Regions from separate parts of the Labrys sp. (in: a-proteobacteria) genome, predicted to be linked through region 1. Evidence: predicted binding sites of a transcription regulator. Region 1 holds the regulator's gene; each other region holds the start of a gene.
What was found. Region 1 encodes PhoB, which activates phosphate uptake and scavenging genes when phosphate is short. Its sites were predicted from a motif close to TGTCATNNANCTGTCAT; they were not measured.

Region 1 (3,322 bases):
TACGTGCTCCCCTGATCCTGCAGGTGATATTGGGGTTCGATGCCGGCGCGATCGCCAGCGCCTTCCTGGTCTCGCCCGTGGCGATGAGCCAGAGACTGGTACGGGCCAAGGCCAAGATCAAGCAAGCCGGCATCCCTTTCCGCATCCCGGAGCCCGACGAGTTGCCCGGCCGTCTCGACGCGGTGCTGGAGGCCGTTTATGCCGTCTATGCCGAAGGCTGGGCCGATCCGGAAGGGGCTCATGCCCGCGAGCGCAATCTGTCGACGGAGGGGATCTGGCTCGGCCGGCTGCTGGCCTCGCTCCTGCCCGGCGAGCCCGAAGTGCTCGGACTGCTGGCCCTGATGCTGCACGCCGAAGCGCGGCGGGCGGCGCGCCGCGGCCAGGATGGCGATTATATTCCGCTGGAGCAGCAGGACACCGCGCTCTGGGATGCGGGGCTGATCGAGGAGGCCGAGGCCTTGCTTGCCCGGGCCGGCCAGGTCCGCCAGATCGGCCGCTATCAGCTGGAAGCCGCGCTGCAATCGGCCCATGCCCATCGACGCATCTGCGCGACGACGGACTGGGCCGCGATCGTCACATTGTATGAAGCCCTGGTTCTACTGACAGCTTCTCCAGTGGCCGCCATCAACCGGGCCGTGGCGCTCGCCCGCCTCATGGGGCCGCAGGCTGGTCTGGCTGCACTTGACGAGGTCGCCGGTGACGGACGCATCGTCGATTACCAGCCCTATTGGGCCGCGCGTGCGGACTTGCTGGTGCGGGCCGCCAGACCGGAGGAGGCCCGCAATGCCTATTTGCGGGCGATCGGCCTGGAGAGCGATCCGGCCATCCGCCGCTATCTGCAGGCACGCCTGGCGGATTTGGCGGCGTGACTGCGCAGCGAGGGAGGAGGGCGGATATCGTCGCCCGCTCTTGCTCTCTACGTCGCGCACCCCCTAACCCTCTCCCCGTAGGAGCGTGGTGAGGGCGCAACGCAGCCTTGGCGAAGCGGAGCGAGCGGGCAATGCCCGCGAAACGCGCTCAGGATTGCTTGGCGAAGGTCTCGTCGAAGGAATAGCCGGCACCGCGCACGGTGCGGATCGGATCGATCTCGCGCGTGCGGTTCATCGCCTTGCGCAGGCGGCCGACATGCACGTCGACCGTGCGCTCGTCGATATAGACGTCGCGGCCCCAGACGCTGTCGAGCAACTGCTCGCGCGCGAAGACGCGTCCCGGTGCCTGCATCAGGAATTCGAGCAGGCGAAATTCGGTCGGGCCGAGGCGGATCTCGCGATTGCCGCGATGGACGCGCTTGGTCTCGCGGTCGAGGGAGATGTCGCCGGCCTTGAGAAGGGAGGCGACGTGATCGGGCTTGGCCCGGCGCAGCAGGGCACGCACGCGCGCCGAGAGCTCGGGCACGGAGAAGGGCTTGACGACATAGTCGTCGGCGCCGGTGGCCAGACCCCGCACGCGCTCGGTTTCCTCGCCGCGCGCCGTGAGCATGATTACCGGCAGGCGCTCGGTTTCCGGCCGCATGCGAATGCGCCGGCACAATTCGATGCCGGACAGGCCCGGCAACATCCAGTCGAGCAGAACCAGGTCCGGCACGCTTTCGCGCAGGCGGATCTCGGCGTCGTCTCCGCGTGCGACGCTATCCACCTCATAGCCTTCGGCTTCGAGATTGTAGCGCAGCAGCAGGGTCAGCGCTTCTTCGTCCTCGACGATCAGAACCTTGGGAGGCATGGCCTATCCCTTGTTATTTAGCCGGCACAGGAAGGTCGACGAGATCGGTGCTGTTGTCCGCCTTGGGCCGCTCTCCGGCCGGCGATTCACCGGTCACGAGATAGTGGACCGTCTCGGCGATGTTGGTGGCGTGGTCACCGATGCGCTCGATGTTCTTGGCGCAGAACAGCAGATGGGTGCAGAAGCCGATATTGCGCGGATCTTCCATCATGTAGGTCAGCAATTCGCGGAACAGCGAGGTATACATCGCATCGATCTCGCCGTCCGAGCGCCAGACCGAGAGGGCTTCCTCGACATTGCGTTGGGCGAAGGCGTCGAGCACCTGCTTGAGCTGCTCGAGTACCAGGTCGGCCATGTGGTCGAAACCGCCGAAGAGCTGGGCCGGCTGGGCGTGACTGTGGATGGCCACCACGCGCTTGGCGACATTCTTGCCGAGGTCGCCGATCCGCTCGAGGTCATTGGCCACCCGCAGGGCCGAGACGATCTCGCGCAGGTCGAGAGCCAGCGGCTGGCGCTTGGCGATGATCAGGATGGCCCTGTCCTCGACCTGGCGCTGCAACTTGTCGATCGCGGCGTCGAGATCGATCACCGCCTTGGCGCGCTGGGTGTCGCGCTTGAGCAGGGCTTCGACGCTGTCGGCTACGCTCTTCTCGGCATAGCCACCCATTTCGGCGATCATGTTGCGCAGCTCGCGCAGTTCCTGGTCGAAGGATGTAACGATATGGTCGGACATGCCGCCTCCAAATGAATTCGACGCTGGCCGAGGGATCAGCCGAAGCGGCCGGTGATGTAATCCTGCGTACGGCTGTCGTTCGGGGTGGTGAACATCTTGTTGGTCTGGCCGACTTCGATGAGGTCGCCCAGATAGAAGAAGGCCGTCACATCCGCGCAGCGCGCCGCTTGCTGCATATTGTGCGTGACGATCACGATGGTGAAGTCTCGCTTCAATTCGTCGATCAATTCCTCGATCTTGGCGGTCGAGATCGGATCGAGCGCGGAGGTCGGCTCGTCCAGCAGGACGACTTCGGGCTTCACCGCGATGGTACGGGCGATGCACAGGCGCTGCTGCTGGCCGCCGGACATGCCTAGGGCTGAAGCGTGCAGGCGGTCCTTGACCTCGTTCCACAAGGCGGCCTTGGTCAGGCACCATTCGACACGCTGGTCCATCTCCGCCTTGGAGATGGATTCATGCAGCCGCACGCCGAAGGCGATGTTGTCGTAGATCGACATCGGGAAGGGCGTGGGCTTCTGGAACACCATGCCGATGCGGGCGCGCAGCACCGCCGGGTCGATCTCCTTGCCGATGACGTTCTGGCCGTCGAGCAGCACGCGGCCCTTGGCGGTCTGCCCCGGATAGAGGTCGTACATGCGGTTGAGCACGCGCAGCAGAGTCGACTTGCCGCAGCCGGAGGGACCGATCATGGCGGTGACCTGCCGGTCGATCATGTCGAGATTGATGGCCTTGAGCGCATGCTTCTCGCCATAATAGAAGTCGAGATTCTCGACCTTGAGCTTCACGGCGGCGGCTGGATCGGCGAGGGGGCGTTCGGCAACCGCGATGGAGGCTTGGGGGGTAGCGGACATGGGAGCACTCATTTCTTGG
Region 2 (3,322 bases), on a different contig from region 1:
GAGGGCTGGCGCTATGCCGATATCCTCCCCCATTTCATTGCGATGGAAGGCAATGCCGACCTGGACACGCCGGTGCATGGCACCGCCGGCCCGCTCAAGGTCACGAGGCCGCTCCATACCTGCGAGATGACGAAGGCCTTCCTGCAGGCGCTGCCGTCCCTGGGCGAGCCGCTTAATCCTGATTTCAACTCCGGGCGCCAGCGCGGCGTGGGCCTGATGCAGGGCACCATGGATCCGGTGGCCAAGCGCCGCTGCTCGGCCGTGGACGCCTTCCTGCCGCTGGTGCGCGGTGACGAACGTCTCACCATCACCACGGAAGCGATTGTGACCCGCCTCGTCATCGAAGGCAACCGCTGCACGGGGGTCGAATATGTGGAAGGCGGGCGGACTCACAGGGCCTCCGCCGCCACGGTGATTCTGGCCGCCGGGACCTATGTCACGCCCAAGCTCCTGATGCTGTCCGGCATCGGCCCGGCCGACCACCTCCTGCGCCACGGCATCAAGCCCAAGGTGGATCTGCCGGGCGTGGGCGAGAACCTGCAGGATCATTGCGAGGTGCCGCTGATCGCCGCCTCCAACGGCCGTTACGGCTATTTCGGCCAGGACAAAGGCTGGAACATGATCCGCAACGGCCTCGACTACCTGTTGCGCAAGCAGGGGCCGGTGACCACCACGGGCGTGGAAGCCTGCGTCTTCACCAATCCCGACGACGCGCAGGCCGATGCCTCGCTGAAGATCTATTGCGTGCCGACCGTCTATCTCGACCGCGACATCACCGACGTCACTGCCTGCGACGGCGTCACTTTCACCACCTGCCTGCTCAGGCCGAAATCGCGGGGGACGGTGAAGTTGCGCTCAGCGGATCCACTCGAGCCGCCGGTCGTCGATGGCGGCTTCCTCAAGCATGCCGAGGATATCCGCCTGATGATCGCGGGCCTGCGTTTTGCCCGCTCCTTTCTGACCGCCTCGCCCATCAAGGAGAAGATTTCCCATGAGATGCTGCCCGGTGCCGACAAGGTTTCCGATGCCGATCTGCACGCCCATTGCAAGCGCATGGTCAAGACCAATTACCATCCGGTCGGGACGGCGCGCATGGGCCGGGACGATGATCCGATGGCGGTGCTCGATTCCCAACTGCGCGTGCGCGGCGTCGAGGGACTGCGTGTGTTCGATTGCTCGGTGATGCCCGAGATCGTCAGCGCCAATACCAATGCTCCAGTCATGGCCATCGCACACCGCGCCGTGGAATGGCTGAAGACGAGCTGAGCCTTGGAGGGGTGCTTGCCGGCTCTGTCACATAACTGAAATATTCCTGCACTACGGGCTTCATCAAAGCATGGGCCTATGGCGCCCGAGACATGCCCGGCCGATCGAAGCGGCCTTCTCGCAAGGAGTATTCGCATGACCACGCCAGCGGATAGCAGACCCAATCTCGACCGCATCCGGCAGGAGATTGCCGACGGCTATGACGAGGAGCTGGAACTGGAGCTGGAGGAGGCCCGCCTCGACCGTATCCTGGGGGATGCGCCCGAGCTGGAAGAGCGCGATACGCTCGACCGCAAGATCTATTTCCGCGAGCTCTTCCGCCTGCAGCACGAACTGGTCGAACTGCAGGACTGGATCCAGCACAACAAGCTGCGGGTGGTCGTGCTGTTCGAGGGGCGCGATTCCGCCGGCAAGGGCGGCGTGATCAAGCGCATTACCCAGCGCCTCAATCCGCGCATCTGCCGCGTGGCAGCCCTGCCGGCACCCAGCGAGCGCGAGCGCACGCAATGGTACTTCCAGCGCTATGTCGCTCATCTGCCGGCCGGCGGCGAAATGGTGCTGTTCGACCGCAGCTGGTACAACCGGGCGGGTGTCGAACATGTCATGGGCTTCTGCACCGATGCCGAATATGAGGAGTTCTTCCGCTCCGCGCCGGAATTCGAGCGCATGCTGGTGCGCTCGGGTATCATCCTGTTGAAATACTGGTTCTCGATCACTGACGAGGAACAGGAATTCCGCTTCAACATGCGCATCCAGGATCCGCTCAAGCAGTGGAAGCTGAGCCCGATGGACGTGGAATCCCGTCGGCGCTGGGAAGACTATACCCGGGCCAAGGAAGTGATGCTGGAGCGTACCCATATTCCCGAAGCGCCCTGGTGGGTGGTCGAGGCGGTCGACAAGAAGCGCGCACGCCTCAACTGCATCAGCCATCTGCTCAATCAGATCCCCTATGGCCAAGTCGAGCATCCGCCGGTGATCCTGCCCGACCGCGAGCGCCATGAAGACTATGTGCGCCATCCCGTGCCGTCGGAAATGTACGTGCCGAAGACGTACTGAGAGGTTGGGGGCGGGTCTTCGGACCCGCCTTTTCCTGCGGCCGAGGATGCCTGCTTGCCCGACCTGTTCGAAGATCGGCGCGCTCGTCTGTTCTCATCTCTTTTCGGCATGATCTCATCATTTGAAGCGCGGCTGGTTTTGGCTTAGGCCTGTGAACCCAAACAGGTACAAGGGAGCCGCCCGATGTCGCTCGTCGATCATGTCAAATCCACCCTGACGGAAATCGCCAAGGACGGTTTGTGGAAGAGCGAACGCGAGATTGCCGGCCCGCAACGCGCCCGCATCGAAGTGGCCGCCGAGGCCGGCCGGCGGCCGATGCTCAATCTGTGCGCCAACAATTACCTGGGCCTGGCCGACAATCCCGAGATCATCGCCACCGCCAAACAGGCCATGGACGGCCATGGTTTCGGCATGGCCTCGGTGCGATTCATCTGCGGAACGCAGACCCTGCACCGCGAACTCGAGCGCACCATCGCCCGCTATCTCAACAAGGATGATGCTATACTCTTCGCCGCCTGCTTCGACGCCAATGGCGGGGTGTTCGAGCCCCTGCTCGGTGCCGAGGATGCCATTGTTTCCGACAGCCTGAACCACGCCTCGATCATCGACGGCGTGCGCCTGTGCAAGGCCAAGCGCTATCGCTTCGCCAATGGCGACATGAACGATCTCGAAGTGCAGTTGCAGGCAGCCAAGGCCGACAATGCCCGCCACATCGTCATCGCCACCGACGGCGTGTTTTCCATGGACGGCTATCTCGCCGACCTGAAGACGCTCACGGACCTTGCCGGGCGCTACGGCGCCAATGTGATGGTGGATGATTGCCACGCCACCGGCTTCATCGGGCCGGAGGGGCGCGGCACGCCCGCTCGCGCCGGGGTGGAGGACAAGGTCGATATCCTCACCGGCACGCTGGGCAAGGCGCTGGGCGGAGCGATGGGCGGCTATGTCGCTGCCAGCCAGCCGATCATCGACCTCTTGCGCCAGCGCGCGCGGCCCTATC
Region 3 (3,322 bases), on a different contig from region 1:
TGTGATGAAGTTGAAGATGCGCGAGACGTCGCGCGCGATCACCGGATCGGCGGTGAAGAAGGACAGATCCGTGTAGATGCGCGCGGTGATGGGATGGTAGTTGCCGGTGCCGACATGGCAATAGGACACGAGCTGGCCCATCTCGCGCCGCACTACCAGCGAGAGCTTGGCGTGGGTCTTCAGCTCGATGAAGCCGAACACCACCTGCACGCCGGCGCGTTCGAGATCGCGGGCCCAGCGTATGTTGGCTTCCTCGTCGAAGCGTGCCTTCAGTTCCACCAGCGCCGTGACCGATTTTCCGGCCTCGGCGGCCTCGGCCAACGCCTTGACGATCGGACTGTTGGAGGAGGTTCTGTACAGCGTCTGCTTGATGGCGACCACGTTCGGGTCGCGCGCTGCCTGGTTGAGGAACTGCACCACGACATCGAAAGATTCGTAGGGGTGGTGCACCAGGATGTCCTTCTGCCGGATGGCGGCGAAGGCATCGGCCCCATGATCGCGGATACGCTCAGGCGAGCGCGGCGAATAGGGCTTGAATTTGAGGTCCGGACGATCGAGCCCGACGAGTTGCGACAATTCGTTGAGGGCGAGCATGCCCTCGACGCGAAATACCGCGTCGTCGGCGACGTCGAGTTCCTCTGTCACGAATTGGCGGATGCTGTCGGGCATGCCGGCCTCGATCTCGAGGCGGATCACCACGCCGCGCCGGCGCTGCTTGAGCGCCGTCTCGAACAGCAGCACCAGGTCTTCCGCCTCTTCCTCGACTTCGAGATCGGAGTCGCGGATGACCCGGAAGGAGCCCTGCCCCTTCACGGTATAGCCGGGGAACAGTTTGGCGATGAACAGCACCGCCAGATTTTCCAGCGTGATGTAGCGGGCCGCCCCGGTTTCGGCGAAGTCCGGCAGGCGGATGAAGCGCTCGACCTTGTGGGGCGCACGGATCAGGGCGTTCAGCATGCGCCCGTCGCTCATGCGCTTGAGCTGCAGGGCGATGGTGAAGCCGAGATTGGGAATGAACGGGAACGGGTGGGCCGGATCGACGGCGAGCGGGGTGAGGATCGGGAAGATGTAGCTGAGGAAATAATCGTCCAGCCACGCGCGCTCGGCCTTGGAAAGGTCGCGCGGCTCGGTGATCACGATGCCCTCGAGCAGCAGGTCGTCGCGCAATTCGGTCCAGCGTTTCTGCTGGTCGGTGGCGAGCTTGGACACGGCCTCGCCGATCTTGACGAGCTGTTCGGCCGGCGACAGGCCGTCTGGACTGCGCGCCGTGACGTCTTCGCGCACCTGGCCGATCAGGCCGGCGACGCGCACCATGAAGAACTCGTCGAGATTGCTGGCCGAGATCGACAGGAATCGCAGCTGCTCGAGCAGGGGATGGCTCTTGTTGGACGCCTCTTCCAGCACGCGGCGATTGAATTGCAGCCAGGAAATCTCACGATTGATGAAGCGGTCCGGGCTGACGCGCAGCGCGATCGAGTCTTGAGAGGGAGCCACGTCACGTGCCGCCTCCCGCATCTCATCGCCTTGCATCGCGCTCTCCACCGTCTGTGCCGTGCTGGTCATGGTCGTCAATGCCGCTCGCTATGTCCCGGGCTGCTGTTCCCCATCCCGCCGGTCGGAATCGCCGTCCGCCATGGGGAAGCCTGCTTAGGCCGCCTATATGACAATGCTGTCACATAAAATGGCTGCGCTGGGGAAAATTCGCAAAACTTCGCCCCGTCGCCTGTGGAACCGTCGCTGGCTGCTCAATGAACTGGACCCGGGCGGAGGAGCGTAAGCGCGACCTGATCGCGATCACTCCTCGTCGAATGGCGACGCCAGCACTTCCTTCAGAAGTTCGGCCGCGAGTGCCCGCGTGATCCGGCGGCCGCGTGACAGGCCTTCGCGATCGAGCACGGCAACCACCTGGCGCGCTGCGGCGAAGGAGCGCTCGATGCGCCGAACGAGGAAGTCGACCAGGCTGGAATCGACGATGAGCTGCCGGTCGAGGAAGAGCTTCACCAGCAGCATGCGGAAGAGATCGTCGTCCGGCGTGGCGATGGTCAGGGCCGGCATGGCCCGCAGGCGCGAGATGAGGTCGGGAAGCACAAGACCCCAGCGCTCGGGGGGTTCGTGAGCGGTGATCAGCAGGGAGGCGCCCGCCTCGCCGGCGAGGTTGAGCAGATGGAAAAGCGCCGTCTCGTCGATGCCACGCCCGGCATCTTCGATCACCACCGCCTTGTGTGAGACCAGCACGGGGACATTGTCGTCCCGCAGCGCCTCGCCCGTCAGCGTGACCGCGCCTGCGGCTTCGGACCAGATCGCCGCCAGATGGCTCTTGCCCGAGCCGCTCGGGCCGATCAGCAGGGCACGACGGGACGGCCAGTCCGGCCAACGTTCGATGAAGGCATAGGCGGCCTCATTGGACGGCGAGACCAGGAAATCCTCGCGGGCGAACGAGGCCCGCAGCGGCAGATCGAGCGCCAATTGGCGGGGAAGGGTCACGACGAAGGGTCCGATGGCAGCACCTCGGCCTGAGCCTGGCCGACATGGCCGGTATAATACTGGCTGGCGAGGTAGCGCGACAGGGCAAAGCGCACCAGGACGCCGATCGCCGCCGCCACCGGCACGGCAACCAGCAGGCCGATGAAGCCGAACAGGCTGCCGGCGGCCAGCAGGGCGAACATCAGCCAGACCGGATGCAGCCCGACCGAACCGCCGACCAAGCGTGGCGAGAGCACATAGCCTTCGAGAATCTGCCCTGCCACGAAGACCAGGGCGGCATAGACCGGCAAATGCCAATCTGGCCAGACCTGGACCAGTGCCACGCTGACGCTGACCACGAAACCAAGGATGGAACCGACATAAGGGATAAAGGAGGCCAGACCGGTGCACAGCCCGATGAGGAAGCCGAAGCTGACACCGAGAAAGGTCAGGCAGGAGCCGTAGAACAGACCGAGCAGGAAGCAGACCGTCGCCTGGCCGCGCACGAAGCCGGCGATGGCGGCATCGATGTCGCGGAAGATGCCGCGGATGGCGTCGGCATGGTCACGCGGCAGCCAGCTGTCGACACGCGCTACCATATGATCCCAGTCGAGCAGGATGTAGAAAGCCACCACCGGCGTGACGATCAGGATGCTGACCACCCCGATGACAGCCTGGCTGCCCGACCAGAGCGAGGAGACGAAGGTGGCAAGGACCTGGGCCCCCTGCCCGACATAGTCGCCGAGCGACTTCTGGATGTCCTGCAGCCGTTCGGTAAGCAAGCCCCCGAGCCAGCTCTGGTTGAGTTCGCCCAGAATGCGCTGCATGGAGGCCACGATGCTCGGCAGCCTCTCGCGCA

Region 2: ppk2 (polyphosphate kinase 2) is a predicted target of PhoB. The motif match lies at 1,292-1,308, and genes of this name have one in related genera.
Region 3: QM672_RS22540 (RNA degradosome polyphosphate kinase) is a predicted target of PhoB. The motif match lies at 1,661-1,677, and genes of this name have one in related genera.

Annotation. Positions count from the first base shown of each region.
Region 1 is NZ_JASGFM010000055.1:22,370-25,691, forward strand. Features, by position in the region: gene QM672_RS29855 (RNA polymerase sigma factor) at 1-869, shown strand, start outside; gene phoB (phosphate regulon transcriptional regulator PhoB) at 1,018-1,719, opposite strand; gene phoU (phosphate signaling complex protein PhoU) at 1,733-2,452, opposite strand; gene pstB (phosphate ABC transporter ATP-binding protein PstB) at 2,488-3,315, opposite strand; gene pstA (phosphate ABC transporter permease PstA) at 3,312-3,322, opposite strand, start outside.
Region 2 is NZ_JASGFM010000010.1:160,473-163,794, forward strand. Features, by position in the region: gene QM672_RS12130 (GMC family oxidoreductase) at 1-1,266, shown strand, start outside; gene ppk2 (polyphosphate kinase 2) at 1,402-2,322, shown strand; gene QM672_RS12140 (glycine C-acetyltransferase) at 2,506-3,322, shown strand, end outside.
Region 3 is NZ_JASGFM010000029.1:19,450-22,771, reverse strand. Features, by position in the region: gene QM672_RS22540 (RNA degradosome polyphosphate kinase) at 1-1,515, opposite strand, end outside; gene QM672_RS22535 (hypothetical protein) at 1,795-2,484, opposite strand; gene QM672_RS22530 (AI-2E family transporter) at 2,481-3,322, opposite strand, start outside.